Regions from separate parts of the Kitasatospora sp. NPDC028961 genome, predicted to be linked through region 2. Evidence: riboswitches for the same ligand, from Rfam matches in the RefSeq annotation. Region 2 holds a riboswitch; each other region holds the start of a gene.
The links. Region 2 has a riboswitch for cyclic di-AMP ahead of ACZ4UX_RS28030 (M23 family metallopeptidase). Riboswitches for the same ligand answer to the same signal wherever they lie in the genome.

Region 1: it holds a riboswitch for cyclic di-AMP, as region 2 does, so the genes downstream of both, ACZ4UX_RS24090 (transglycosylase family protein) here and ACZ4UX_RS28030 (M23 family metallopeptidase) in region 2, are expected to answer to the same signal.
Region 3: it holds a riboswitch for cyclic di-AMP, as region 2 does, so the genes downstream of both, ACZ4UX_RS08440 (C40 family peptidase) here and ACZ4UX_RS28030 (M23 family metallopeptidase) in region 2, are expected to answer to the same signal.
Region 4: it holds a riboswitch for cyclic di-AMP, as region 2 does, so the genes downstream of both, ACZ4UX_RS30885 (transglycosylase family protein) here and ACZ4UX_RS28030 (M23 family metallopeptidase) in region 2, are expected to answer to the same signal.

Annotation. Positions count from the first base shown of each region.
Region 1 is NZ_JBVHVO010000015.1:42,132-49,137, reverse strand. Features, by position in the region: gene ACZ4UX_RS24095 (cytochrome P450 family protein) at 1-883, shown strand, start outside; cyclic di-AMP (ydaO/yuaA leader) riboswitch at 1,158-1,330, shown strand; gene ACZ4UX_RS24090 (transglycosylase family protein) at 1,336-2,262, shown strand; gene eno (phosphopyruvate hydratase) at 2,518-3,804, shown strand; gene ACZ4UX_RS24080 (FtsB family cell division protein) at 3,948-4,433, shown strand; gene ACZ4UX_RS24075 (DUF501 domain-containing protein) at 4,405-5,070, shown strand; gene ACZ4UX_RS24070 (Ppx/GppA phosphatase family protein) at 5,067-6,008, shown strand; gene ACZ4UX_RS24065 (NAD(P)/FAD-dependent oxidoreductase) at 6,437-7,006, shown strand, end outside.
Region 2 is NZ_JBVHVO010000022.1:23,585-30,590, reverse strand. Features, by position in the region: gene ACZ4UX_RS28055 (sensor histidine kinase) at 1-180, opposite strand, end outside; gene ACZ4UX_RS28050 (SpoIIE family protein phosphatase) at 342-2,621, opposite strand; gene ACZ4UX_RS28045 (TetR/AcrR family transcriptional regulator) at 2,836-3,405, opposite strand; gene ACZ4UX_RS28040 (alpha/beta fold hydrolase) at 3,469-4,296, opposite strand; gene ACZ4UX_RS28035 (YiaA/YiaB family inner membrane protein) at 4,423-4,713, opposite strand; cyclic di-AMP (ydaO/yuaA leader) riboswitch at 4,958-5,116, shown strand; gene ACZ4UX_RS28030 (M23 family metallopeptidase) at 5,129-5,989, shown strand; gene ACZ4UX_RS28025 (hypothetical protein) at 6,061-7,006, opposite strand, start outside.
Region 3 is NZ_JBVHVO010000003.1:216,071-223,076, forward strand. Features, by position in the region: gene ACZ4UX_RS08430 (hypothetical protein) at 1-52, opposite strand, end outside; gene ACZ4UX_RS08435 (C40 family peptidase) at 85-1,143, opposite strand; gene ACZ4UX_RS08440 (C40 family peptidase) at 1,369-2,517, opposite strand; cyclic di-AMP (ydaO/yuaA leader) riboswitch at 2,528-2,681, opposite strand; gene ACZ4UX_RS08445 (C40 family peptidase) at 3,005-4,048, opposite strand; gene ACZ4UX_RS08450 (NYN domain-containing protein) at 4,261-5,805, opposite strand; gene ACZ4UX_RS08455 (hypothetical protein) at 5,882-6,133, opposite strand; gene ACZ4UX_RS08460 (rhomboid family intramembrane serine protease) at 6,336-7,006, shown strand, end outside.
Region 4 is NZ_JBVHVO010000028.1:13,620-20,625, forward strand. Features, by position in the region: gene ACZ4UX_RS30875 (sirohydrochlorin chelatase family protein) at 506-1,429, shown strand; gene ACZ4UX_RS30880 (DNA polymerase III subunit gamma/tau domain-containing protein) at 1,600-3,735, opposite strand; cyclic di-AMP (ydaO/yuaA leader) riboswitch at 4,162-4,286, shown strand; gene ACZ4UX_RS30885 (transglycosylase family protein) at 4,273-5,565, shown strand; gene ACZ4UX_RS30890 (hypothetical protein) at 5,739-5,939, shown strand; gene ACZ4UX_RS30895 (LacI family DNA-binding transcriptional regulator) at 5,999-7,006, opposite strand, start outside.

The sequences.
Region 1 (7,006 bases), on a different contig from region 2:
GCTGATCGACGGCTTCGCGGAGCGCGGCTCCGCGGACCTGATCCACGAGTTCGCCTTCCCGCTGCCGATCTACGCGATCTGCGACCTGCTCGGCGTGCCGGCCGAGGACCAGGACGACTTCCGGGACTGGGCGGGCATGATGATCCGCCACGGCAGCGGGCAGCGCGGCGGGGTGGGACGCGCCGTCAAGCGGATGCGCGCCTACCTGGCGGAGCTGATCCACCGCAAGCGGGCCGATCCCGGCGACGACCTCATCTCGGGGCTGATCCGGGCCAGCGACCACGGTGAGCACCTGACCGAGAACGAGGCCGCGGCGATGGCCTTCATCCTCCTTTTCGCCGGGTTCGAGACGACCGTGAACCTGATCGGCAACGGCACCTACGCCCTGCTGCGCAACCCCGGGCAGCGGGCGCTGCTCCAGGACTCGATCGCCCGCGGCGAGACCGCGCTGCTGGAGACCGGTATCGAGGAACTCCTGCGCTACGACGGTCCGGTGGAGCTCGCCACCTGGCGGTTCGCGACCAGCCCGCTGACCATCGGCGGCGTGGACATCCCGGTCGGCGATCCGGTGCTGGTGGTGCTCGCGGCGGCGGACCGGGACCCGGCGCGGTTCGCCGACGAGAACACCCTCGACCTGGCCCGGACGGACAACCCGCACCTCGGCTTCGGGCACGGCATCCACTACTGCATCGGTGCTCCGCTGGCCCGGTTGGAGGGGCGCGCGGCGCTCACCACCCTGCTCACCCGGTTGCCCGATCTGCGACTCGCCGCCAACCCGGAGGAGCTCCGCTGGCGCGGTGGCCTGATCATGCGTGGACTGCGCGATCTCCCGGTGGAATTCACCCCCGAGAAGCCCTCCGCGGTACCGGTGGACGGGCTCTGAGCAAATCCGTCCGGCGACCCCCGGCGGTGTCTCGATCTCGTCGCGCCGAGACCTCGACACGCTGACGGGGTGTCGCCGACACGCCTTCGCAGCGGGTATGAATCAGCATCAAACCGGACATAGCCCTGTCGTTGGTAGGCGATCGGCCACGCGCCGTAATTTATGTGTGATACCTGCGATATGAGCTTGTTATTGATGTGAGGATCTGTCTACCCTCCCTGGAGTTCGCAGCTGCGGACCTCGTGCGCGGAACGCCGAATCCTGCCCGCCGCGTTACGGGAAACCGACCAGAACCCTTGGGCAGGGGCGGGGGAACCAGGTTTGTTGCCGTCCCCCACGGCTTGGGGTGAAGCCGCCCGCGCGGGCAGAAGGCGTCCGCGTCGTGCGGCCGGGCCACCTCCCGGTCCGAACCCGACAGCTCACCTCGCAGGCGTGCGGAGAGGGACTTCCCCATGCTCTTCGTCGGAACCGGCCGTCACCGTCGTCGCACCCAGACCGAGAAGGCCATCGCCGTTGCCGGCGTGGCCGGCGTCGGACTCGCCCTGCCGCTCCTCACCGCCACCGGCGCCTCGGCCGCCCCGGCCTCGACCTGGGACGCGGTCGCCCAGTGCGAGAGCGGCGGCAACTGGGGCATCAACACCGGCAACGGCTTCTACGGCGGCCTCCAGTTCACCTCCAGCACCTGGAAGGCGTTCGGCGGCACCTCGTACGCGCCGCAGGCCCACCAGGCCAGCCGGGCGCAGCAGATCTCGGTCGCCGAGAAGGTCCTCGCCTCGCAGGGGCCGGGCGCCTGGCCGGTCTGCTCCCAGAAGGCGGGCCTGGCCAAGGGCGGGGCCGCGGCCTCGGTCGACACCTCCTCGGACGCCGAGCCGACGGCCGCCGCCAAGCCGGCCCAGTCGAAGCCCGCGCCGAAGCCGGCGCAGAAGCCCGCCCAGAAGCCGGCCCAGCAGCAGGCCCCGAAGCCCGCCGCCCAGCAGCCCGCCCAGCAGGACGACCGGGCTCCGGGCTTCGCCGGCCAGCCCGGCTGGGACGCCGACGCGAAGGTCTTCTGGTACCAGAGCGACGGCGCCTGGTACTGGACCAGCCACCAGAGCGTCTACCAGCAGTACGCCGGTCAGCAGGCCGCCCAGCAGACGAGCGGGTACGCGGGCCAGGACAGCCGCCCCGCCGCCGCCCACGGCGCCCCGGCCGCGGCCGCTCCCGCCGCCCAGCAGCGCACCGGGCACGGCTACACCGTCCAGTCCGGTGACACCCTGTCGACGATCGCCGCCGCCCAGGGCGTCGAGGGCGGCTGGCAGACGCTGTACGACGGCAACCGCGGCACCGTCGGCACCGACCCCAACCTGATCCTCCCGGGCCAGCAGCTCGACCTCGGCTGACCGCCCGTGTGGTGACTCCCCGTGCGGTGACGCCACGAAGGGGGCCGGTTCGGCCCCCTTCGTCCGCATCCGGCCGCATTTCGTGGGACAACCAGGTGAACTACCGGTGGGTAGCCCGGCCACACGCTGAGACGGGACCGAGGTCGACGTGGTCCCGGGAGCCCGTGCGGTTAGGCTCTGGTCGTAACGACTCCGCAACCATCCGGCCGACAGCACCCATCGTCAGCCGAACCTGCTTCCGCTAGGAGATGCCTCGTGCCGTCCATCGATGTCGTCGTAGCCCGTGAGATTCTCGACTCGCGTGGCAACCCCACGGTCGAGGTCGAGGTCGGCCTCGACGACGGCAGCACCGGCCGTGCCGCTGTCCCGTCGGGTGCCTCCACCGGTGCCTTCGAGGCGCTGGAGCTTCGCGACGGTGACAAGAACCGCTACTTCGGCAAGGGCGTGGAGAAGGCCGTCCTGGCCGTCATCGAGCAGATCGGCCCCGAGCTGGTCGGCTACGACGCCACCGAGCAGCGCCTGATCGACCAGGCCATGCTCGACCTGGACGCCACGCCGGACAAGTCCTCGCTCGGCGCCAACGCGATCCTGGGCGTCTCCCTCGCCGTGGCGCACGCCGCCTCCGAGGCCAGCGACCTGCCGCTGTTCCGCTACCTGGGCGGCCCGAACGCCCACGTCCTGCCCGTCCCGATGATGAACATCCTCAACGGTGGCTCGCACGCGGACTCCAACGTCGACATCCAGGAGTTCATGATCGCTCCGATCGGCGCGGAGTCCTTCTCCGAGGCCGTCCGCTGGGGCGTCGAGGTCTACCACACCCTCAAGGGCGTGCTGAAGGAGCGCGGCCTGTCCACCGGCCTCGGCGACGAGGGCGGCTTCGCGCCGAACCTGGACAGCAACCGCGAGGCCCTGGACCTCATCACCGAGGCCATCCAGAAGGCCGGTTACGTGCCCGGCCGGGACATCGCGCTCGCCCTGGACGTCGCCGCCTCCGAGTTCTACCAGGACGGTGCCTACCAGTTCGAGGGCAAGGCGCTCTCCGCTGCCGAGCTCATCGAGTACTACGCCGAGCTCGTCGCCGCGTACCCGCTGGTCTCCATCGAGGACCCGCTGGACGAGTCGGACTGGGACGGCTGGAAGGCCATGACCGTCAAGCTGGGCGACAAGGTCCAGCTGGTCGGCGACGACCTGTTCGTCACCAACCCGGCCCGCCTGGCCAAGGGCATCGAGACCGGCACCGCCAACGCGCTGCTGGTCAAGGTGAACCAGATCGGCTCGCTGACCGAGACCCTGGACGCCGTCGAGCTGGCCCAGCGCAACGGCTACCGCTGCATGATGTCGCACCGCTCCGGTGAGACCGAGGACGTCACCATCGCCGACCTCGCCGTCGCCACCAACTGCGGCCAGATCAAGACCGGCGCCCCGGCCCGCTCCGAGCGCGTCGCCAAGTACAACCAGCTGCTGCGCATCGAGGAGATCCTCGACGACGCGGCCGAGTACGCCGGCCGCGGCGCGTTCCCGCGCTTCCGCTCCGCCGAGTAGTAGCCGCGCGGCCGAGCAGTCGTCGGCCCGGGCCCGTCACGAGGGCCGATCGCGCCCAGTAGCGCAAGCCTGACCGGTGCCCCGCCGTTCACCCCGTAGGGTGGACGGCGGGGCACCGTCGCGATCAGGAGGGGACACGGGAGATGGCAGGCTGGAGGATCCCGGGCTTTGCCGCCCGGCCTCGCTTCACGAGCCGGGCGACCGTCCTCGTCCTGGTGCTCTGCTCCCTGGTCGCGATCCTGGCCTACCCGACCAGGCAGTTCATCTCCCAGCGTTCCGAGATCTCCGCCCAGCGGGCGAAGGCCGAGCACGCCCGGCAACAGGTCGAGCAGCTGCGCCGGGAGAAGACCCGCTGGCAGGACCCGGAGTACGTCAAGGCGCAGGCCCGCAGCCGGCTGCACTACGCGATGCCGGGGGAGACCCCGTACATCGCGGTGGATCCGGCGGGCCGGGGCGCCACCCAGTCCTCCGCCGTCCCGCCCGCCCCCTCCGACGGCGCGGCCAAGGCCGCCAAGCCCTGGTACGCGAGCGTCTGGGACTCGGTGGACGCCGCCGACACCGCCGCTCTCGCCCCGCCCTCTTCACCCGCCCCTGCCCCTGCTGGAGCCAGCTCCCCCCATGACCACTGAGAACCACCCCTCTGTCTCCGACACCGACGTCGCGGCCATCGCCGCCCAGCTCGGCCGGGTCCCGCGCGGCCTGCGCTCGGTGGCGCACCGCTGCCCCTGCGGCAACCCGGACGTCGTGGAGACGGCCCCCCGGCTCGCGGACGGCACGCCGTTCCCGACGCTCTACTACCTGACCTGCCCCAAGGCCGCCTCGCTGATCGGCACGCTGGAGGCGGACGGCGTGATGAAGGAGCAGACCGCCCGGCTCGCCGAGGACCCGGAGCTGGCCGCCGCCTACCAGAAGGCGCACGAGGACTACATCGCGCGCCGCGACGCCATCGAGGTGCTGGAGGGCTTCCCCAGCGCCGGCGGCATGCCGGACCGGGTGAAGTGCCTGCACGTGCTGGTCGGCCACTCGCTGGCGGCCGGTGAGGGCGTCAACCCGCTCGGCGACGAGGCGATCGGCATGCTGGAGGACTGGTGGGCCAAGGGCCCCTGCGTCTCCCCCGACGAGGTCGAGGCCGCCGGCGAGCGGGTCGCGAGGAACCGTGCCAAGCAGCAGGACCACGAGGCCGTGATCGCCGCCAAGCAGCAGAAGGCCGCCGAACGCGCCGCCAAGCGGGCCGCGCAGGAGAATGCCGAGGAGCCCGACGCATGAGTGTCACCCGGGTCGCCGCGATCGACTGCGGTACCAACTCGATCCGCCTGCTGGTCGCCGACCTCGATCCGGAGACCGGGGCGATCACCGACCTCGACCGCCGGATGGTGATCAACCGGCTGGGTCAGGGCGTGGACCGGACCGGCCGGCTGCACCCGGACGCGCTGGCCCGCACCTTCGCGGCCTGCCGCGAGTACGCCGAGGTGATCGCCGGCTTCGGGGTGGCCCCGGAGCGGATCCGCTTCGTGGCCACCAGCGCCTCGCGGGACGCCGAGAACAGTGACGAGTACGCCAAGGGCGTGCGCGACATCCTGGGCGTCGGGCCCGAGGTGGTGAGCGGCGAGGAGGAGGCGCACCTCTCCTTCGTCGGCGCCACCAAGGAGCTCACCGGCGGCCAGTTCCCGGCGCCGTACCTGGTCTTCGACCTCGGCGGCGGCTCCACCGAGTTCGTGCTCGGCGCCGAGGACGTCCGGGCCGCCCGCTCGGTCGACATCGGCTGCGTCCGGCTGACCGAGCGGCACTTCGGCGGCGCCGAGCTGCCCTCGGCGGAGCAGGTCGCCGAGGCGCGGGCGCACGTCCGGGCCGAGCTGGACAAGGCCGAGGAGGTCGTCCCGCTGACCGGTGCGGCGACGCTGGTCGGTCTGGCCGGGACGGTCACCACGGTGTCGGCGATCGTCCAGGACCTTCCCGGCTACGACTCCGAGCGGATCCACCACGCGCGGATCACCCGCGAGGACGTGGCCCGGGTCGCTTCCGAGCTGCTCGCCGCCACCCACGCCGAGCGTGCGGCCATCCCGTCGATGCACCCGGGCCGGGTGGACGTCATCGCGGCCGGCGCGCTGGAGCTGCTGGAGATCATGGAGCGGACCGGCGCCGCCGAGCTCGTCGTGAGCGAACACGACATCCTGGACGGCATCGCCTGGAGTATCGCCTCCTAGCCCGGTGCGAGGCTTACCGACCCGGCCCCGGAGCCCCTTCGTGGGGTCCGGGGCCGGGGCGCGCCCGGGGCCCTGCGGGAAAGTTCGTGAATTTCTTCACATGGCGATCCAGCCATTCGTCGCGCTGACCGGTCCGCTACGTCCGAAATGTGGGACCGAAGGCCTGTCCGTCGTGTCGCCCGCTGGATCGCAGGTGACGCCCCCGTGCGGGTTTGAAAATCGAAATCACGCGCGGGAACCCAGGCGTGCCATGGATCGTTGCTGCTCAGCAGGGCCGTTCGGGTCCATGGCCTCACGGGGAGGCGGGGAGGGCTGTGAGACAGCTCCCCGGGGCCGAGAAAGTGGCCGCGAAGTGTAGCACAGGGTGTCCAGGAGCTTGTGACCGGCCTCACGAAGGCTGCTCCGGACGGTGCTGGATACTTTCGGATATGAGCACCACGGAGCGTCCTCGCATCCTCATTGTCGGCGGTGGTTACGTCGGCCTGTATGCCGCGATGCGCATCCTCAAGAAGATGCGCTATGGCGAAGCGACCGTCACGGTCGTCGACCCGCGGTCGTACATGACGTACCTGCCCTTCCTCCCCGAGGCGGCCGGCGGCAACGTCGCGCCCCGCAACCTCGTCGCGCCGCTGCGCAGCGCCCTCAAGAAGGCGGAGGTGCTCACCGGTGCTGTCACCGGTGTGGACCACGCCCGCAAGGTCGCCACCATCCAGCCGGCGGCCGGCGACTCGTACGAGCTGCCCTTCGAGTACCTGGTCGTCGCGACCGGCTCGGTCTCCCGGACCTTCCCGATCCCGGGTCTGGCGGAGCACGGCATCGGCATGAAGACGGTCGAGGAGGCCATCAGCCTCCGGAACCACGTCATGGCGCAGCTGGACAAGGCCGAGTCCACCACGGACGAGGCGATCCGCCGCAAGGCGCTGACCTTCGTCGTCGTCGGCGGTGGCTTCGCCGGCGTCGAGACGATCGCCGAGATCGAGGACATGGCGCGCGACGCC
Region 2 (7,006 bases):
CGCCAGTTCGCTGCCCCGGCGGGCGAGTTCGACGGCGAGCTGGTCCTGGAGGCGGGCGTTCTCGCGCTGCTGCCGGTCGGCCCGGCGGCGCTGGGTGACGGAGACGGCGCGGTAGCGGGCGGCGGCCACGAGGGCGAGGGCGGCGAGAACGCCGGTTGCCGTTGCACACCACTGAGTCATCGTCACGCCGCGAATTCTAGGGTGATGATCCTACGAAGGTGTGAACGGATCTCGCCAAGTGACCGGATCTCGTCAATATCCCGTCCATACGACGTCAATCCGACCTGCTTCCGGCCCGGCCGCGCCGCGCCCGGGGCCGCTCCCCCGGCGCCGCCGGAGGCTCACTGAACCGGCGAACTCCGGTGCAGCAACAGCAGAGCGACGTCGTCCGGCCGGGAGCGGCGCTCGGTCACGTTGAGGGTGAGCAGGTCGGCGAGGCGCTCCAGGGCGGCGGCCGGGCCGAGCCGGACCGGACCGGCCTGCCGGGCCCACAGCTCCAGCCCGCCGAGCATCCGCTGCACCGACTCGTCGTAGTCCTCCTCGCGGTCCTCGACCAGCCCGTCCGTGTAGACCAGCAGCGTCTCGCCGACGGCCAGGTGCCCGACCGTCAGGTGGTACGGCTGCCCCGGGTCCACGCCCAGCGGCGGGCCGCCCGGCAGGTCCAGCTCGACGGCCGCGGCGTCCGGCGCGATCCGGACCGGCGAAGGGTGACCGGCCCGGGCCGCCCGGACCGTCCCGTCGGCGGGGTCGAGGGTGAGGTAGAGGCAGGTGGCGAAGAGGTCGGTGTCGAGTTCGGACAGCAGCCGGCTGGTCCGAGCCAGGGTGGCGGCCGGGTCGTGGCCGTCGGTGGCGTACGCGCGCAGACCGCTGCGCAGCTGGCCCATCACGGCGGTGGCCTCGGCGTTGTGGCCCTGGACGTCGCCGATCACCAGGCCGATCCGGCCGTCCGGCAGCCGCAGCAGGTCGTACCAGTCGCCGCCGATCTGCATGCCCTCGGTGCTGGGCAGGTAGCGCGCGGCGCTGGCGATCCCGGGCAGCCGGGGCAGGGTGCGCGGCAGCATGGCGCGCTGCAGCTCGGTGGCCCGGTGGTGGTGGGTGTCGTAGAGCCGGGCGCGCTCCAGGGACTGCGCCAGGATGCCGGCGAAGGCGGAGTAGAGGGTGCGGTCCTCGCGGCCGAAGACCCGTTCGGTGGAGAAGGTGATCAGGCAGGAGCCGACCTGCCGCCCGGAGGCGACCAGCGGCAGCACCGCCCAGGACGCCGGGGTCAGTGGCCCGCCGCCGCCCGGCCGGGTGGTGGCGGGCTCGCTGAACAGCGGGGCGGAGCGGGCCAGCGAGTGCTGCATCACGCCCTCGGAGAGGTCGGCCAGCCGGGTCAGCTCGGTCCGGCGCGGGCCGCCGTACACGGTGTGCGAGACGGGCAGCAGCCGGCCCTCGTCGACCAGGTCGAGCACGATGCTGGCGGCGCCGAACGCCGGCCGGGCGACGTCGGTCACCGCGGTGGTCACGTCCCGGACGGTGACCGCGCGGGACAGCGCGCGGGTGAGCGCCAGCAGCAGCGCCGAGCGGGCGCCGACCGCCGGGGCGCCGCCGCCCGCTCCGCCGCCGGCCGCCTCCTCCGCGGGGGCGCCCGCGCGGTCCCGGTCGGCCAGCAGCCCGGCGACCCGGACCGGCCGGCGGTGCACGTCCAGCATCACCTCGCCGGTCTCCTCGATCCGGATCACCCCGCCGTCGCGCCGCGGCACCCGGTACTCGATCCGGTACGGGCCGCCGGTGGCGAGTGCCTCGGCGAGGGCGGCCTGAACGTCCGGGAGGTCCTCGGGGTGGACCAGCCCGTCCAGGTCGGGTGCGGTGGGCGGGCCGTCGGGCGGCACGGGGCGGTCGACCAGCCGGTAGGCGGTGGCGTCCCAGAAGGTCTCGCCGGTCACCAGATCGCGCTCGAAGGCGCCGTGCCCGGCGGACCGGACGGCGAGCGAGAGCATCGGGTGGGCCAGTGCGGCGGACCGCCCGTCCGTACCGGCCTCGCCGCCGGGCCCCGGGTGGGCCGTCCCGGCCGGGCGGGCCCCCGCCCGCGCGCTGTCGAGCAGATGGGCGAGCCGGTGGGCGCAGGCGTCGCCGAGCGTCTCCAGCACGTCCAGATCGCGGCGGGGGACGGTGCCCCGGTGGGCGAGGGCGAGGGCGAGCACGCCGATCGGCCGTTCGTCGACGATCATCGGCAGGGCGATCAGCGCGACCATTCCGGTGCCCATACCGGCATTGCGGTTGGGGTAGTCGACGCTGGTGCGCTCCGGACTGAGCAGGTACGGGCGGCGAAGTCGCAGGGCCATCGCGGCGGGCAGCTCGCTCGCCGGATCGATGACGCCGTAGCGCTCGTGGACCCAGTCGGGCAGGCCGTGCGAGGCGGTGAGCCGGAGCATCCCGGCGCTGTCCAGCAGGTAGAGCGCGGAGCCCTCACCGGTGATCCAGCCCGGGCCTTCGGCGAGCACGGTCCCGAGGAGTTCGGCGGCGGTGGTGCAGCCGAGCAGTAACCGGACACAGCGCATCGCGCTGCGCGCGGTGGGGCTGCTGCGCGGGGCCCGGCTCTCGTCCTCGGAGGGGGGAAGCCACGGTGAGGTCAGGTCCATGGGATTTCCCGGCCTTTCCGTCGCCTTGTCGGGCACCCAATTCTTCATACCTCATTTCCGATGCCGGTGAAGGGTGACCCGGACGGCGCACCGGTGCCGGGGTGCGGGCGCCGGCCGTGCCCTTTCCGGCCGCTCCGACCGGGTGGTCCGCCGTGGTCCGGCCGGCCCGCCGCGCGGGGTGCGCCGGGTGCGGCGGGGGTGGAGGGGGCGGGGTTCAGGCCCCGGGCCAGTTCCGGAGGCCGCCGGTGAGGAGGGTGATCAGGCGGTCCTGGGTGTCGGAGAGGTTCTCGGCGAGCTGGAACCCGCCGCCGATCGACAGCGAGGCGAAGCCGTGGGCGACCGAGCGGACGGTCCGGGCGGCGTGGACGGCCTCGGAGCCCTCCAGCCCGTAGCCGCGGAGCACCGCGAGGATCACCCCGACCAGCCGGCCGCCCGCCCTGGCCAGGTCGTCGTCCGGCTGCGGGGCCTGCGGCAGCGCGGCGTACCGGTGCGGGTACTCGGTGGCGTAGCCGTGGTAGGCCCGCAGGACGGCGGCGACGGCGTCATCCCCGCCGCGGCCGAGGGCGGCCTCGGCGAGCCGGTCGGCGAGTTCCTCGGTGACCCGGACGGCGATCAGCCGGCGCAGCTCGGCGAGTCCGCCGCTGACGTGCTTGTACAGCGAGGGGGTGGCCACCTGGGCCCGTCCGGCGACGGCGGCCAGGGTGAGGGCCTCGGGGCCCTGTTCGTCGATGAGGGCGAGGGCGTGGTCGACGACCTGCTCGGGGGTCAGTCCGACTCGGGGCATGGTGCGGTCTCCGTGGTCGAGGAAGCGGGCGGGCTCGGGCCGGCCCGGCGCGGAAGGGCGGGCTCAGGCCAGCTCGGCGAGGAAGGGCAGCAGGGCGTCGGCGGTGGCCTGCGGCCGGTCGGTCATCGGGTAGTGCCCGGAGCCCTCGATCATCACCCTGCGGCCGTTCAGCGCGGCGGCCTGCCGGTCGGCGACCAGCTCGGGGTTCGGGAAGTCGGGGTCCTTGGTGCCCATCAGGACCAGCGCCGGGCAGCTCACGGCGGCGGTCCAGCCGTTCGGCGCGGAGTCCCCGCGCACGTAGCCCCGGGTGGCCTGCTTGCGGCCCGGCGTGCGCATCGCGGCGACCAGTCCGTCCACGTAGGCGTCGAAGTCGGCCGGCTTGGGACCGGGGTACGCCATCTTGCGGTGGTAGAGGCCCCAGAACGCGGGCGAGTGCACCAGCAGGACGCCCATCACGCCGAACATCACGCGCTGCAGCGCGTTCGGCGGCGGGTTCTCGACGAAGGCGTCCACCAGGACGATCCCGGCGACCCGCTCCGGCGCGTCCCCGGCCACCTTGACCACCGTCGCACCGGCGTAGGAGTTGCCGACCAGCGTGGCGCGGTCGATGCCGAGGTGGTCCAGCAGGGCGAGGACGTCGGTGGCGATCGCGGCCGGCGTGTAGTCGTCCCAGGCGATCGAGGACTCGCCGAAGCCGCGCAGGTCCAGGGTGATCACCCGGTGGCCCGCGGCCACCAGCAGCGGGCGCAGGTGCCGGTACGCGGCGCGGCTGTCGAGCATCCCGGGGAGCAGGACGAGGGGGGCGCCGTCGCCCTGCTCGGTGTCGTCGAAGGCCAGCCGGCCGCCGGGGAGGTCGAGGTACTGGGTGCTGGGGGTGAAGGTGCCGGGCATGGGGGCCTCCTCGGTCTGCGGGGACGGGCTGTCGGCGTTGCGCTGATAGCCATAAAGCTAAGGCTAATAGCCTTAGCCGTCAAGCCCTCGACCGGCCGGACCCCGGGGTGGCCCCGGTGCCGCGGCTCAGACCCCCTCCACCTTGAACGGGTCGTGCTCGGCGAGCAGCTTCTCCAGCCGCGCCTGGTCCACCCGGGTGACGATCTCGTTGGTCTCCTGCCGGTCCCGGATCACCTTGGCCAGGGTGAAGGCGGAGGTGACGGTGTAGAGCAGGCCGACCGCGAGGAAGGCGCGGGTCCAGCCGCCGACCGGCAGATAGGCGATGCCGACGGCGAGGGCGCCGCCGGAGAGGGCGAAGGAGAGGACGGCCTGGAGGTGATACGCGGCCGTGGTGCGTGACTGCATCGGTGCGTTCATGGCGCCAGGATGGCCGCGCCGGGAGCGCCGCACATGAGTAGGAGTACTCAAGTGGGGGACCGTTCGTTGACGTCCCCTCACGTTCGGTAGTGTCAGGTGCCGTCGATCCGCCCAAATCGCCCATCAGGTCACGTACCGTCCGGGTAGTATCCGGCTGTCCCGAACGGACGGCTTGGAATCAGAGGCTCCTAGGATTAACGTTTGATAACGCAGCGCGGTTCGTAACGCCGTACCCAGACGGCACCGTGCGCCGTCGCCTAATCCCGCCGGCCGGCCTCCGGGCAGGCCAGGGAGCCGGGGAACCATGTTCCTTGGGGTGAATCGGCCGGGCCCAGGCCCAGCCGTAGGAGACCTTCCTGCTCCGAACCCGTCAGCTAACCCGGTAGGCGCGAAGGAAGGAAAGGAGCGCGCCTCCGTGGCGTCGTCGCACTCTCCGGCACACCTGCCCGGCTCCCCCGCCGGCACCCAGCTGCTCGACCACCCCTGGCCGCCCGCCCACCCGGGCGAGTTCGGCGGGTCCGGCGCCGAGACCGGGCCGCAGGCCCCCGACAGCAACCGGCACCGGATGCCCCGTCAGACCCGCGGCACCGCCCCGCTGCTCGGCGTCACCGCCGTGGCCGCCACCCTCGGTGCGACCGGCTTCGCCTCCGCCACCCCGGCCGCCGCCCCCGCCGTCGAGGTCCCCGACGAGACCCCGGTCGCGCTCGCCGCGGACCCGGGCCTCGCGCTCGCCGCCCGGATCCAGCAGCAGGCCGACAGCCAGCGCACCGCCGCCGAGGAGGGCGCCCGCCTGCAGGCCGCCAAGGAGGCCGAGGTCAAGCGCGCGGCCCAGCAGCAGGAGGCCAAGCGGGCCGCCGAGGAGGCCGAGAAGGCCAAGCTCGCCGCCATCGAGCTGCCGGTGCGCGACTACCACCTCTCGGCCCACTACGGCCAGAGCGCCTCCTACTGGGCCCACCTGCACACCGGCCTGGACTTCGCCGCCGACACCGGCACCCCGGTCTACGCGGTCGGCCAGGGCACCATCACCTCGGCCGGCTGGGCCGGGTCGTACGGCTACCGGATCGTCGAGACGCTGCCCGACGGCACCGAGATCTGGTACTGCCACCTCTCCTCGATCATCAAGGGCTCCGGCAAGGTCGTCCCCGGCCAGCAGCTCGGCAAGGTGGGGGCCACCGGCAACGTCACCGGCCCGCACCTGCACCTGGAGGTCCGGCCCGGCGGCGGTGCCCCGGTCGACCCGGAGAGCTGGTTCGAGCAGCGCGGCGTGACGCCCTGACCGGCGTCACCTTCTGACAGCCCGCCGCGGTGCCCCGGTCGTCGTCACGACGGCCGGGGCACCGTCGCGTCTCAGGCCCCGGCGGCCGCGCCGGCCCCGTCCGGCCGGTCGGCGGACCCGTGCCCGTGCCCGGGCTCGTCCCCGTACTCGTCCCCGTAGTCGTCCCCGGGCTCGTCGTCCCCGTACTCCCCGGCGTCCTCCGCCTCGCCGGGTGCCCCGGGCAGCTGCGCCAGGTACGCGTCGATCTCCTCCTGGCCCGGCTCCGGGGCCAGCTCCGGGAACTCCTCCACCAGCAGCCGCGGCAGCCCCGGCACCGTCCACTCGCCGAAGAGGTCCAGCGCGGCCTCGACGGCGGCCTCCTCGAACGCCCCGAAGTCCCCGGCCAGCTCGTCGGGCATCGGCCGACCCTGCGCGGTGAGCTCCTCCAGGTTGCGGTAGCTGCGCCGCATCAGCCCCTGCTCCAGCAGCCGCCGGGCACCGTCGGTGGCCATCCCGACGCTGAGCGGCCGGGCGCCGTCCCAGCCCCCGTCGTCCACCGGGTCCAGCGCGCCCGCCGCCTCCAGCCGCTCGTAGGCGGCCGCCCGGTCCTCCGGCGCCAGCTCCCGGAACGCCTCCAGCCAGGCCCGGACCGCCGCCCCGTCGGCCGGGTCCACCCCGTCCGCGTGCAGCAGCAGCGTGTACAGCCGGGGCCAGGTCACCAGGTCGGCGCGGCGCAGCAGCCCGGCAGCCACCTCGCCCTGCCACTCGGCCTCTGCGTGCAGCCGCTCCTGCCGCTTGGCGTTCAGCCGCTTCGCCGCCCGCTGGTGGTCGATCAGCAGCCGCACCGCGGCGCCGTACGCCAGCGGGTCCTGCTCCGGCTCGGGCTGGACGTACAGGTAGAGCCGCTCGTACAGCAGTTGTTCCACGGCGTCCGAGGTCAGCTCCGGCCAGCCGTCACGCATCCTGCCCTCACCCAGCTCCAGCAGCGCCAGCACCGCCCGCACCGGCGCCTCGGCCACCGGCGGGTGGCCGTGCGCC
Region 3 (7,006 bases), on a different contig from region 2:
CCGCCGCGAGCAGCAGGGCCCCGCGCCGGGACAGTGCGCGGCGGCGTGTCACGGCATCGGCGGGAGGGGTCGGGACGGGCCGGCTCAGAGCCGGATCACCTCCGCGACGGGCATCGCGTTGACGCTCTCGTAGCGGACCTTGGCGCCCGGGTAGGGGGCGTGCACGATCACCCCGCCGCCGGCGTACATGCCGACGTGGTGCCTGTCCCGGTAGAAGATCACCAGGTCTCCCGGTCGCGCGTCGGAGATGCTGACCCGCCGGCCGGCGTACGCCTGGGCCTGCGAGGTGCGCGGCAGGGTCACTCCGGCCTGCCGCCAGCTCCAGTACATCAGACCGGAACAGTCGAACGCGCGGGGCCCGGCGGATCCGTACACATAGGGCGAACCGATCATCCGCACGGCGGCGGCCAGCGCGGCCGCGCCGCGTTCGGAGGCGGGCGGGGCCGTGCCCAGGTCGAGGCGGTCGGTGCCGCGGGTGGCCCGCTGCTCGGCCTCGCGGGCGTCCTGGGCCACCATCCGGGCCCGCTCGCCCGCCCCCAGGCTGTTGAGCAGCCGCTGCGCCTTGGCCAGCCGCTGCTGGATCTGCTGCTTGCTCTCGGCCAGGGCCCGGCGGGTCTCCTCCAGCTCGGAGAGCTTCATCGAGGCCTCCGTCCGGCGCTGGTCGAGCCGGCGCTGACGGGCCACCACCTCGTGCAGCGTCTCGTTCTGCCGCTCGGCGGCCTGGTCCAGGCTGCGGGCCTTGGAGAGGTAGCCCTCCGGGTCGGTGGAGAGCATCAGCTGGACGGTCTGCGCCATCCCGCCGCCCCGGTACTCGGCGCCGGCCACGGTGGCGAGGTCGCCGCGGAGCTCGTTGAGCTCGCCCTGGGCGACGGCGACCTGCTGCTGGAGCGTGCCGGTCTCGTGCTGGAGGCGCTGCTGGACGTCCAGGGCGGCGTTGTACTTCTCCGAGGCCTGCTCGGCCTCGTCGTACAGCTGTTCCACCTGCGCCTTGACGTCCTTGCGGTTCGACGGCCCGTCCGGCGTGCCCGGGGCGGCCTGGGCGGCACCCCCCGTGGCCACCCCCAGCGCGGTGGTGGCCGCGGCGGTCAGCACCAGCGCACGGGCGAACGCGCCCGGCAGGGGGGAACGGCGGTGCACGGCCATACGACGGTAACTCCGATCCTGCGACCCGGCCCCGCCGCCGCACCGGTGCGGGCGGCTGTCGAGCGGGAGTCCGGTGGCAGACGTTAGCGAGTCCGGGCGAGCGAGTCCAAACCCCTCCCAACCCGAATATTTGACCCGCAATCGGACATCAGCACGGTCCGGCATGAAAGCCGCAGGCCCGGCCTCCCGCGAGGGGAGACCGGGCCTGCGGGAGCAGACGTCGGATCAGACGCGCACGATGGCCGAGATCGGCAGCATGCTGGCGGTCTCGTACCGGACGTTCGCGCCGGGCTTCGGCGCGTGGATGACCTGGCCGCCGCCCACGTAGAGCGCGACGTGGCTGCGGTCCGCACGGTAGATGATCAGGTCGCCGGGCTGGGCGTTGGCGATGTTGGTGCCCACGTTGGTACCGGCGGTGGCCTGGGACTGCGAGGTGCGCGGCAGCGACACGTCCGCCTGGGCGTAGGCCCAGCTGGTCAGGCCGGAGCAGTCGAAGGAGCTCGGACCGGCCGCGCCGTAGACGTACGGGGCGCCCAGCTTGCTCTCCGCGGCGGCGATCGCGGCGGCGGCGCGCGAGCCGTTGGCGGCGGGCGCGGACGGCGCGGCGGCCGCGGGCTTGGCGGCCGGCGAGGACGGGGCGGGCAGCTGGTCGCGGGTGTTGTCGCGGGAGGCGCGGTCGGCATCCGCCTTGGACTTGGCCTCGGCCTTGGCGGCGTCCGCCTTGGCCTTTGCCTCGGCGGCGGCCTTCTCCTCGGCCGCGCGCATCGCCTGGCGCTCCTGCTCGGACAGCGAGTTGTACAGGTCCTGGGCCTTGGCCAGCTTGCCCTGGACCTCCTCCTTGGAGGCCTTCAGCTGCTGGGTGGTGGCTTCGAGCTCGCCGAGCTTGCCCTGGGCCTCGTTGCGGTCCTGGTCGAGCCTGCGCTGCTGCTCCTGGAGGTCCTTCAGCGCGCCGGACTGCGTGCTGCCGGCCTGGTTGATGGCACCGGCCTGGCTGAGGAAGCTGTCCGGGCTGGACGAGAGCATCAGCTGCACGGTCGGCGATATGCCGCCGTTGCGGTACTGCTCGCCGGCGATCTCGGCGAGACCGCCCTGGGCCTCGGTCACCGCGGCCTGCTGACGGGCCACCTTGTCCTGCAGCTCACCGACCTGCTTCTGCAGCTCCTGCTGCTTGGCCTGGGCGCCGTTGAGCTTCTCGGTGGCCTGCTCGGCCTGCTCGTTGAGCTGGTCGATCTGCTCCTTGACCTGATCCTTGGTCGGCGTCGGGTCGGCGTGGGCGCCGGACTGCGCGGAGAGCGCGACCGCCGCAGCAGCGACACCGGTCAGAATCGAGACCCGGGCGCGGCCGGCGGGCTTGGGACGACGATGGGACGCCACGAAGGCGGACTCCTTCTTCCTACGTCCGCCTACCGGGTGAGCTGACGGGTTCGGGCCGGAAGCGTGCCCTACGACGCCTCACCGACCGCACGACGGTCGACCTGGCGCCGATTCACCCCGGAGGAACATGGTTCCCCGGCTCCGTTCCACAGCGCCCCCGACTACTGGACTCCCCGACGGGCAGATGCTCTGCCCCGCTGCTTCACGAACTCGGCGGTAAACCTCCGCCGCCACCCCTGCTGGGTGATCGACTGTGCGGTGGTTCGAGGCATGACCCTAGTAACAGAACCGTGATCCGTTCAAATCCTTGTCAGAAAAATGCCGGAAGAATATCCAAGTTCATTTGTGAATATGACCGGGTGTGATCACGCGCCCACATGGAGCTGATCGTTTGTCATGATGCGGCCGCAGACACCGACGCCACCCCCGGTTCCGGGGGTGGCGCGGATCACAGGGCCGGATCCCGGCCCGTGGGCATGTCGGTCCGTCAGACCCGGCGGATCGCGTTGATCGGCATCGCGTCGGCCTTCATCACCTTCACCACGTCACCGGTGTGCGGCGCGTGGACCACCATCCCGTTGCCGATGTACATCCCGACGTGGCTGCGGTCCGGGCGGTAGATGATGAGGTCGCCCGGCTGGGCGTCGGCCAGCGAGGCCACCTTCGAGCCGTAGTTGGCCTGCGCCTGCGAGGTGCGCGGCAGCGAGACGCCGGCCTTCGCGTACGACCAGACCATCAGACCGGAGCAGTCGAAGGAGTTCGGGCCGACCGCGCTCCAGACGTACGGCGAACCCTGCTTGCTCATCGCGTTGGCGACGGCCTGCCCGGCGAAGCCGCTGCCCTGCGGCAGGCTGCTCAGGTCGGTGCGCTCGCTGCCGCGCGAGGCCCGGTCGGCCTGCTGCTGGGCGGCCTTCAGCGCGGCCCGGTCGGCGGCGCTGAGCGAGTTCAGCAGATCCTGGGCTTCCTTGAGCTTCTTGTTGACCTCGGCCTTGGACTGGTTCAGGTCCTTGGTCGTGCTGTCCAGCGAGGCGAGGACGGCGGCCGCCTCGGCCTTCTGCTGGTCCAGCCGGCGCTGCTGGTCCTGCAGGCCCTTGAGCGCCTCGGTCTGGCTGGAGCTGGCCTGCTGGACGCTGGCGGCCTTGTCCAGGTAGCCGGACGGGTCGGAGGCGAGCATCAGCTGGACGGACGGGTCGATGCCGCCGGTCCGGTACTGCTCGGCCGCCACCTCGGCCAGCCCGCCCTGAAGCTGGGTCATCTGGTCCTGGCCGCGAGCCACCTGGTCCTGGAGCTGGTCCGCCTGCTTGCGCAGCTGGTCCGCCCGCTCCTTGGCACCGTTGAACTTCTCGGTGGCCTGCTCGGCCTCCTCCTGCAGCTGGTCGACCTGCGCCTTCACGTCCTCCTTCTTGGGGGACGGGCTGGGCGCGGCGTGAGCGCTGACCTGGGCCGAGAGGGCGACCGCGGTCGCAGCGGCAGCGGTCAGCACGGTGACCCGTGCACGGCTCGACTGCTTGGGACGGCGGTGGGTGGCCAAGTGACCGGCTCCTTCTTCCAACGGACTCACCCGAACGAGTGAGAATCCGGAAAATAGGTTTGACGCCAGACCCTAGTGAAGATCCACGCTTTGCGCCACTCCCCCGATGGCGTGAACTCCCGCTCCCCGCCATGACTTCACGGGATCCACACATCCCCGCAAACCGGGCGCTGACCAGGCGTCATCTCCTGCCGGCCGGCCCCCGGCCGAGGTCAGGGCCGGGCCAGTCGGTTCAGCAGCAGCACCGAGGCTACAGGGCGCGCGCCCGCCTTCCGCACGCCCTCCGCGACCTCCCGGTCGGTGGAGACCACCACCACCGGCCGGCCCTGCGGCTCGGCCCGCACCAGGCGGCGGATCAGTTCGTCGGCGGTCTCCCCGGTCCGGCTGAACCGCACCCGGACCCCGCGCGGCGGCGCCAGGATCACCGGCACGTCGAGGTCCTGGCCGTCGAACACGCAGGTCACCTCCGCCTGCGTGCGCTGGGCCAGCATCGCCAGCCCGCCCAGCAGCCGGATCCGCTGCTGCTCCAGCGGGAGCGCCGGGTAGCCGGTCTTGGTCACGTTGTAGCCGTCCACCACCAGGTGGACCTGCGGGATCGCCAGCAGCTGGTCCAGCAGCGCCGGGTCGTCCTCGGCCAGCCCGCGCCGCGCCACGTCGTGCGGCGAGGCCGAACCCGGCACCACCGCCTCGACCAGGTCGGCCGGGCGGATCTGGGAGACCGGCAGGGCCAGCTCCCGCTGGAGCCCCTGCGCCGACTGCAGCACGGTGTCCAGCAGCAGCCGCAGCCGCATGTCCTCGACGCTGCGCCCCTCGCGGGCCGAACGGCGGCCCTGCTCGGCGGCGTTCTCCAGCTCGGAGATCCGGTGCCGCAGCCGCCGCGCCTCGCTCTCGGCGGCGCCGCGCTCGACGCCCGTCTGCGCCTTCAGGGCCTCCAGCTCCCCGGTGACCCGGCGCGTCTCGGCCTGGGCCCGCCGGGTGTCGCTCTCCAGCGAACGCACCTTCTTGCGCAGCGACTCCACCTCCTTGCGGACGTCCTCCGACTCGGCCCGCTGCCGGTCCAGGTCCGCCCGGGCGGCCGCGCGCACCTCGGCCAGCTCCGCCTGCAGCTTCTCGGCCAGCCGGGCCGCCTCGGCCGCCGCGCCCTCGGCACCGGCCCGCTCGGCCTCCTCGCCGGCCTCGACGACCAGCCGGCTCCAGCCCGCCGACCGGACCAGGTAGGCGGCGGCCGCCACGTCCATCGGATCGGCGGCGCCCGGCACGCTGCCCGACTCCAGCGCCCGGACCAGGTCCGGCTGCCCGAGCCGCAGCCGCTCCGCTATCCGCACCCGGAACGCCGGCTCGGACTCCAGCGCCGCGGCGAGCGCGGTGGCGGCGTACTTGGCCCGGCGCGCCGGGGTGAACTTGGCGTACGGGCGCAGCGTCTGCGGCAGCTCCGCGACCGGCAGCCCGCCGAGCGCGTCGGCGGCGAGGCCCACCACACGCCGGCGCACCCCCTCGGGCAGCGGCCGGTCGAGCTTCTCGGCCGCGCGGGCTGCCGCCGGCTCCTCACCGCCGGAGCCGCCGGCCTCCTCGCCGTCGACCTCCTCGGCGGGGGCGCCGGTGCCGGGCGCGGCGGCCTCGACCGCGTCCGGTGCCTGCGCGTCCACAGCGGGCTGCCGCCCCTGCGGCCCGGCGGGCTCCTGCGCTGCGTCCACCACGTCCTCGGCTCCGATCCTCGCCAGCGGGGTACGGCCGTCGGCCGTACCCCTGGTCGTCACGCTCCGTGCGCTCTGTCTGTATTGTCCCGCGCGGCGGACAGCCGTGCCGCGCACCGTCCACCGCGCGGGGCGGGCATCAAGCCTGCTCGGCGGCCTCGGCGCCCGGACGGGCCACCAGTTCGACCTGGTCCACCGCGTTGCACCAGCGGCAGCGCACCGACTCGATGGTCTCGCTGTGCACCTCGGTCTCCTCCACCTTGGACTCGCCGGCCAGGTCGAAGTGCAGGAACTCGGTCACCCGGGCGGTGCGGGTGACGTCGAAGCGGGTCAGGTTGCCGCACAGGGTGCAGCGCCAACGCGTCTCTGCGGTCAGGGCGGGGACGGTCATCGGGGGTCCTCTCGGGTGGTCCCTGGGTGGGCTCAGGCGCTCCCCCCGGAGCCCCGGCATCGGCGGCGGGAGGCGGGATTGCCCGCCCCAAGCCTATTGCCTGGGGCAACCACCCCGGCCACCGGTCACGGCGACCGCGGGGGTGGTCCACCTGCCGTACAGCGCGGTGTCGCCCGGGCCGGACGGAGGGATGCTTGGTCGCATGGCGATCCCGGTCCTCGACCACACCGGCGCGCGGGACGGCCCCCCGGCCGCGCCCGTCCCGGCCGTCAGCTACGCGCTGATCGCGCTGAACGTGCTGGTCTTCCTGCTCGGCCCGGCGGCCGGGCTCAACCCGCTGTACGGCCGCGGGCAGGACCGGGTCTGCGCGGAGCAGCGGTACGAGCAGCGCTGGGGCGCCGTCCCGGCCGAACTGCTGGCCGGACGGCCGCTGAGCGCCGAACAGGTGGCCGAGGCCCCCGACCCGGTGCCGGGCTGCCCGGCCGCCCCGACCCCCGGCAAGCACCCGGCGATGTCCGTCCTCAGCGGGCTCTTCGTCCACGCCGGCTGGCTGCACCTGCTGGGCAACCTGCTCTTCCTCCAGGTCTTCGGCCCCACCGTGGAGGCCCGCTTCGGCCGGGCCCGGTTCGCGCTCTTCTACCTGGCGGCAGGCTCGCTGGCCACCTACGGCTTCGCGCTGGCCGAGGCGCACTCGGCGGACTCCACCCGGGTCCTGATCGGCGCCTCGGGGGCGATCGCCGGCGTGCTCGGCGCCTACCTGAGGCTGCACCCGCGGGCCCGGGTGACCACGCTCGTCCCGCTGCTGCTCTTCCTGCCCCTGCGGTTCCCGGCCTGGCTGGTGCTCGGCCTCTGGTTCGCGCTCCAGTGGTGGTC
Region 4 (7,006 bases), on a different contig from region 2:
CCGAAGAGCTCCGGAGTAGTCGTCCAGCTCGGCGCCCCGGCTCGCAGCCGAACGACTGGGCCGGCCCCGTACCGGCCCGGCACAACGCCTCACTTGACGTGATGATAGCTCCAGTGCACGTGCATCAGCACGGGACGTTGCAGGTGCACGGGCCTTTCGTCGACAAATCGGAACTCTTCACCGCCTCGACACCTGAGGGAACGTAAGCGGACATATCCGGGGCAATCGGGAAGACTCCGATAACCGCCCGTAGGCGGCCACCCGCTGAATGTTGATCTTCGGGCGCCCGGAGTCGCACCGCCGTGACCCTCCGTCAGACCGTCCGTATGCTGTGAGACATCTCACGCGCCACCGCCGCAACGCGCGGCACCTCCTGTCACGTCTCAGGCAGAAGTGGTAGCCACATAGGGATTGATTACGGTATGTCCGAATTTCGGGCACCCCGCCCCTCCCGGTACGGCAGCCGACTGCAGCGTTGGCCGGGGGATGTCCTACGATCTCCGCCATGAGCACCGCAGCCATCCCGGGCGCGCCACTGCCCGTCCGCACCCCAGGCTCCCGTGCGCGGGGGCGCCACCGACGCCCCGAGCGCCCCGAGATCCCGGCCGGATCCCCGGCCCTGGTGCTCGCGGTGCCCGCGACCGCCGGGCCGGAGTCCCGTTCCGTGGTCGAGGAACTGCTGTCGATCGTACGCAGCGAGCAGAACGGCGTGCAGACCGCGGCTGGTTACCTCGACAGCGGCGCGGGCGGGAGCGAGCCCGGCCGTGACGAGTACTCCGTCGCCGAACTGCTGGCGCACGCCGCCGAGTCCGGCCTGCCCGCCCCGGTCGTGGTGCCGCTGGTCCCCGGCCCGCACGGGTTCCTGACCGAACTGCACGCGCTGGCCGCCGAGTACGGCGCCCACGTCACCGATGTCCTCGGCCCGCACCCGCTGCTCGCCGAGGCCGTCCACGTCCGGCTCTCCGAGGCGGGGCTGGCCCGCGCCGACCGCGCCCGGCTGTTCGCCATCGCGACGGCCGCGGACGGCGTCGTCCTCACCACCGTCGGTGGCGAGGAGGCCGCCGCGGCGGCCGGGATCACCGGTGTGCTGCTGGCCGCCCGCCTCGCGGTGCCGGTCGTGCCCGCCGCGCTCGACGTGCCCGGCTCGGTGGCCGCCGCCGTCGCGCACCTCAAGGAGACCGGCTCCCAGCGCCCCGCGCTGGCCCCGCTGGTGATCGGCCCGGAGGCCGACTCCGAGCTGCTCGCCACGGCCGCCGAGGAGACCGGCTGCCCGAGCGCCGCGCCGCTCGGCGCCTACCCGACGGTGGGCCAGCTGATCGCCGCCACCTACCTCGCCGTGCTGCCGGCCGTCGCCCCCGAGGCGTTCGCCGCGCAGGCCGCCGCCGAGGAGGCCGCTGCCCAGGAGGCCGGGGAGGCCGCCGCCGAGTAGCGGACCACGAGCGCCGAAGGGCCCGGAGCGCGCCCGCTCCGGGCCCTCGCCGTACCCCCCGCCGTCCGTGTCCCCGCCGCACCGGCCCTCTCCGTACGGGCCCGCGCCGTACCGGTCCGCGGCGTACCGGTCCGCGGCGCGTCGGTGCGGGACCCGGCCTCAGGCCCGCCTCAGGTCCGCCCATCCACCCGGCCGGTGGCCGCCGCCGCGTCCTTGAGCCGCAGCGCCGGCAGCTGCACCGGCCGGGACTGCGCGGCGAAGGCGGCCACCGGCACGCCGGTGGCGTTCCACGGCGACCGCCCGCCGCCACCGTCCGCCTTGCGCACCTGGAGCACCTCGGACTGCCCCGCCCGGCGCAGCAGGATGTTCTTCGGCGGCGCGGACTCCGGGTCCATCCAGAGCTCGTTGCCGTCGAACTCGCAGTCCAGGACGAGGATGTCGTCCGGCTTGCCGTCCGGGGTGGCCCGGAAGGCGATCCCGGCCCGGCGGTGGCCGGTGAACCGGCTGCGGCTGAAGGTGACCGCCTCCCCGGCGAGTTCGTGGCGCGCGGTGGAGACGCCGTAGTCGCTCTGCCCGGCGGCGTCGATCAGCAGGCCGTCGAAGACGGTCCCCTTGTCCCGGCCGAGCGAGTGCAGCGCCACTCCCCCGCCGCCGTTGCCGTACAGCACGCTCGCGGTGTAGTCGAAGTCGTTGAGGTACGCGCCGTGCTCGATGCCCCACCCGCCGTTGTGGTAGGCCGCGAACTCGGTGACCACGTGGTGCTGCTGGGCGTTCAGCCAGACGAAGATGCCGTCCCGCAGGTTGTTGTGGGCCAGGCAGCGCCGGAACGTCCAGACCCCCTCGCTGTTCTCCGGCCACTCGAAGCCGGAGGCACCGTCGGCCCCCTGGACGCCGACGGCCACGCAGTCCAGCGCCTTGCCGCCGGTGCCGGCGCCGAGGTTGAAGCCGGTCAGCCGGTAGGCCCGCGGGTTGGGCTCCAGCCGCGTGCGGGAGGCGACGCAGGACTCGTAGACGATGTCGTCGGAGGGCTGCTGCGGGGTGCGGGTGTCCGGCGGGCCGTCCCACCAGTAGGCGTCCTCCCAGGTGTCGTGGCTGATGCAGCTGCGGAAGGTGATGCCGTGGCTGGCGTGCGGGACGAAGGCGTGGCTCCCCGCGTCGCGGACCACCAGGCCCTCGACGACGGTGCCCCGGGTGGTGTCGCCCAGCATGTGGAAGTGCAGCCCGTACCGGCCGAGCACCGGGGCGGTCACCGGGGCGCTGCCGTCCGGGCCCTTCCAGGACTCCGCGGTGTCGGTGCGCGGGCCGACCCAGCGCAGCGCCGCGTGCCGCAGGTCGGCCCGGCGGGAGGTGGTGAGGTGGACGTGGGCGCGGCCCTCGGCGGTGCCCTCGATCCGCACGCTGCGGGTCAGGTTGAGCACCTCGGCGCCGACCGTGACGCCCCCTCCGGCGGCCACCCGGGGGTGCGCGTACGTCAGCGGCGCCTCCAGGGTGACGGTGGATCCGCTGACGGACCGGACGACGGCGAGGTCGTAGCGGGTGGAGAAGCCGTCCTCGCCGGGCGGACCGGTCGGGGTGACGGCCAGTTCGTCGCCGGGCAGCCAACCGGTGGGCGACGCGGCCAGGCTGACGGTGGTGTCGCCCGCCGCGAGTGCCCGGTCGGCTCGCACCCAGGCGGTCTTGGCCGCGCCGTCCAGCCGCAGGTACCCGGCGCCGGTGACCCAGAGGCCGACGTCGGTGTCGACCACCTTCATGCCGTCCCCCCGGAAGCGCCGCTCGTCGACGGCGGGGAAGCGCACGGTGTGCACGGCGGCGCCCTCGGGGGCGAGCGCGAGGGTGCCGCGGATCTCGACGTTGCCCGCGGCGGCGAGGGTGAGGCTGCGGTCGGCGGCGAAGGTGAGCGCACCGCCCGGCTCGACCAGCAGCGAGCCGATCGCGGCGTCGGTGTCGAGCAGCACCCGGTCGGTGATCCGGACGGCGCTCTGCGGTCCGGGTACCCGGCCGCCCCAGCCGGCCTGGTCCGACCACGGGCGGCCGCCCTGGTCGGGGGTGGGCGCGGGGGCGGCTCCGGCGGTGGGCTGCCCGGGCGCGGCCGCCCCCTCGGCGGGGGCGCCGTCGGTGGCGCCCCCGGGCGTCCCGGAGGGCGACGCGGCGCCGTGCCGGTGCGCCGCGGCCGGGTCGGCCGCTCCCGGCTCCGTGGCGGGGTCCTCCGGGGCGGCGACGGGCGCGGAGCGGCCGTCCAGGGAGCGCCGCAGCGCCTCGCCGCCGACCGCCGCGAAGACCGTGCCGACGGCGAGCCAGCGCAGCATCGTCCGCCGGGGCAGGGGAGTTCGGGGCTCGGCGGGCGGGATGTCCGCTCTGCGGTGTTTTGCCCGGCGGTGCGTCCCACGTGGCCGCTCGGCCGGCGCACCGGCCTCCGGACCCTCGTCCATGGCCATCGCTGCGAAGCCCTCCCCCCAGACGGCCGCGTCGGTCCTGATGCCCTGAAGCATAGGCAGTTGCCGTGACTCCGACGGGCGTTGCTCGAAATCGGTCATTTCTGATCATGGTGGACAGCCATTCAGCACGCTCTTCATAAACTGTGATGACCGTCACACATGTTTGCGGTTTGAACTTAAGTCTGCTTAACGTGCTCCCCGTTCGTGGCCACACGGACCCAGCCCACCCGCAACGCCGAGTCCTGCCGTCGGGTGCGCTGGCAGCGCAGAACGCACCACGGCAGGAGCGGGGGAACCACAGGTAAGTCGCCCGGGACCGGTTCGTACCGGTTCGGGGCTAGGGGTGAAGCCGCGTCCACAGCGCGGCCGGGCAACTCCAGCCCGAATCCGACAGCTCACCTCGCAGGCGTGGGAGAGGACCGCGTCACCATGCTGCCCACCAACGGCACCCGCCTGTCCGGCCGCACCCGCCGAGCGATCGCCACCCTCGGCGTCGTCGGTATCGGCCTCACCATCCCCTGCCTCACCGCCGGCTCCGCCTCGGCCGCCTCGGTCGCCACCTGGGACAAGGTCGCCCAGTGCGAGAGCACCGGCAACTGGAGCATCAACACCGGCAACGGTTTCTACGGCGGCCTCCAGTTCACCAACTCCACCTGGGCGGCGTTCGGCGGCACCAGCTACGCCGCGCGTGCCGACCTCGCCACCAAGGACCAGCAGATCGCGGTCGCCGAGAAGGTGCTCGCCGTCCAGGGCCCCGGCGCCTGGCCCGTCTGCTCCGTCCAGGCCGGTCTGACCAAGGGCGGCACCCCGGCCGCCGTCGACACCGCGACCGCCGCCAAGCCGGCCGCCCCGAAGGCCACCCCGGCCCCGGCGCAGACCCCCGCCCCCGCCGCCAAGCCGGCCGCGCCCAAGGCCGCCCCGAAGGCCGCCGAGGCCCCGGCCACCGCCGACTCCGCCCAGCAGTCGCAGGGCCGGAACTGGCAGCAGTACCGCCAGGACGCGCAGGCCTCCTCCGACTACACCGTGGTCGCGGGCGACTGGCTCTCCTCGATCGCCGACAAGAACAACGTCCAGGGCGGCTGGGAGCGGCTCTACGAGCTCAACCGCGGCACCCTCGGCGACGGCCCGCACGTCATCTACCCGGGCCAGCACCTGAGCCTGGGCGACCGCGCGAAGACCCGGGCCTCGGACGAGTCCGGCCAGGGCTTCGACTGGTTCAACCGCTCCTCGGGCGCCACCGGCAAGGCCGACGGCTCCACCGCGACCGCCACCAAGCCGGCCGCGCAGACCCAGGCTCCGGCCGCCAAGCCCGCCGCCCAGGCGCCGGCCCAGGCCGCCACGGGCAGCATGGCCGCCGCGGTCTCCTTCGCCCAGTCGAAGGTCGGCCAGGCCTACGTCTACGGCGGTACCGGCAACGGCGGTTGGGACTGCTCCGGCCTGACCCAGGCCGCGCTGCGCGCCGCGGGCGTCTCCGTCCCGCGGGTCGCCGCCGACCAGGCCGCCGCCAGCACCCACGTCTCGCTGGACGCCCTCAAGGCCGGCGACCTGCTGTTCTGGTCCAACAACGGCCAGGACTCGGGCGTCTACCACGTCGCGCTCTACATCGGCGACGGCAAGTACGTCGAGGCCGCCAACCCGAGCGTGGGCGTGCGGACCCAGACCATCGCCAACTGGGCCCCGGACTTCGCCGGCCGGGTCTGATCCCGCGCGCGGTCCGCACGCGGTCCGCACCGTCCGCCGCAGCCCCCGGGGGGAGTCTGGTCGCTCCTCCCCGGGGGCTCCGGCACGCCCGCGCGCGGGACGGCGCGGGCCCGGGCATGGCCAAACCCGGGCCCGGCGGGCATGCTGCTTCTCCGCACCCGAGGAGGAGTCACATGGCCCAGGTCACCGTCACGCTCGACGCCAATCTCGCGATCGACGCGATGATGCTCTCCGGCACCAGGAACCCGCAGGACGCGGTGGAGCTGATCCTGCGCGACTACCTCGCCCGGGGGCGGCGCACCGAGAGCCGGACCGGCGAGGCCGCCGACGGGCAGCGGACCGGGCAGCAGCGCCCGACCGCGCAGGAGGGCTGAGGGCGGACAGGACGGGGCCCCGGAGGACTGGATCGTCCTCCGGGGCCCCGGTCGTCGTCTCAGCGGGCGCAGGCGCCCGTGGAACCGCGCATCACCAGCTCCGGCTGGAACATGAACTCACCGCGCTGGGCGGCGTTCGCGCCGACCTCCTCCAGCAGGGCGTCGACGGCGGCGGTGGCCATCGCCTCGACCGGCTGGCGGATGGTGGTCAGCGGCGGCTCGGTGAAAGCTATCAGCGGCGAGTCGTCGAACCCGACCACCGAGACGTCCTGCGGAACGGACAGCCCCCGCTGGCGCACCGCGCGGATCGCCCCGAGCGCCATCATGTCGCTGCCGCAGACGATCGCCGTACAGCCCTTGTCGAGCAGTGCGCCGGCCGCCGCGTGCCCGCCCTCCACGCTGAACAGCGTGTGGTGGACGAGCTCCCGGGCCTGTTCCTCGGTCCGGCCGAGGACCTCCCGCAGGGCCGCCGTGAAGCCCTCGATCTTCCGCAGCACCGGGACGTACCGCTTCTGCCCGACCGCGAGGCCGATCCGCTCGTGGCCGAGCTCGGCCAGGTGCTGGACGGCCATCCACATCGCGGCCCGGTCGTCCGGCGAGATGAACGGCGCGTCGATCTTCTCGCTGAAGCCGTTGATCAGGACGAACGGCACCTGCCGGCCGGTCAGCCGGGCGTACCGGTCGTGGTCGGCGGTGGTGTCCGCGTGCAGGCCGGAGACGAACACGATGCCCGCCACGCCCCGGTCGACCAGCATCTCCACCAGTTCGTCCTCGGTGGAGCCGCCGGGCGTCTGGGTGCAGAGCACCGGGGTGTACCCGTGCCGGCTCAGCACCTGCTCGATCACCTGGGCCAGCGCGGGGAAGATCGGGTTGCTCAGTTCCGGGGTGATCAGCCCGATCAGTCCCGCACTGCGCTGGCGCAGCCTGGTCGGCCGCTCGTAGCCGAGCACGTCCAGCGCCGCCAGCACGGTCTGCCGGGTGGCGGCGGAAACGTTCGCCTTGCCGTTGAGTACGCGGGAGACGGTGGCTTCGCTGACCCCCGCCTGCGCCGCGATGTCTGATAGTCG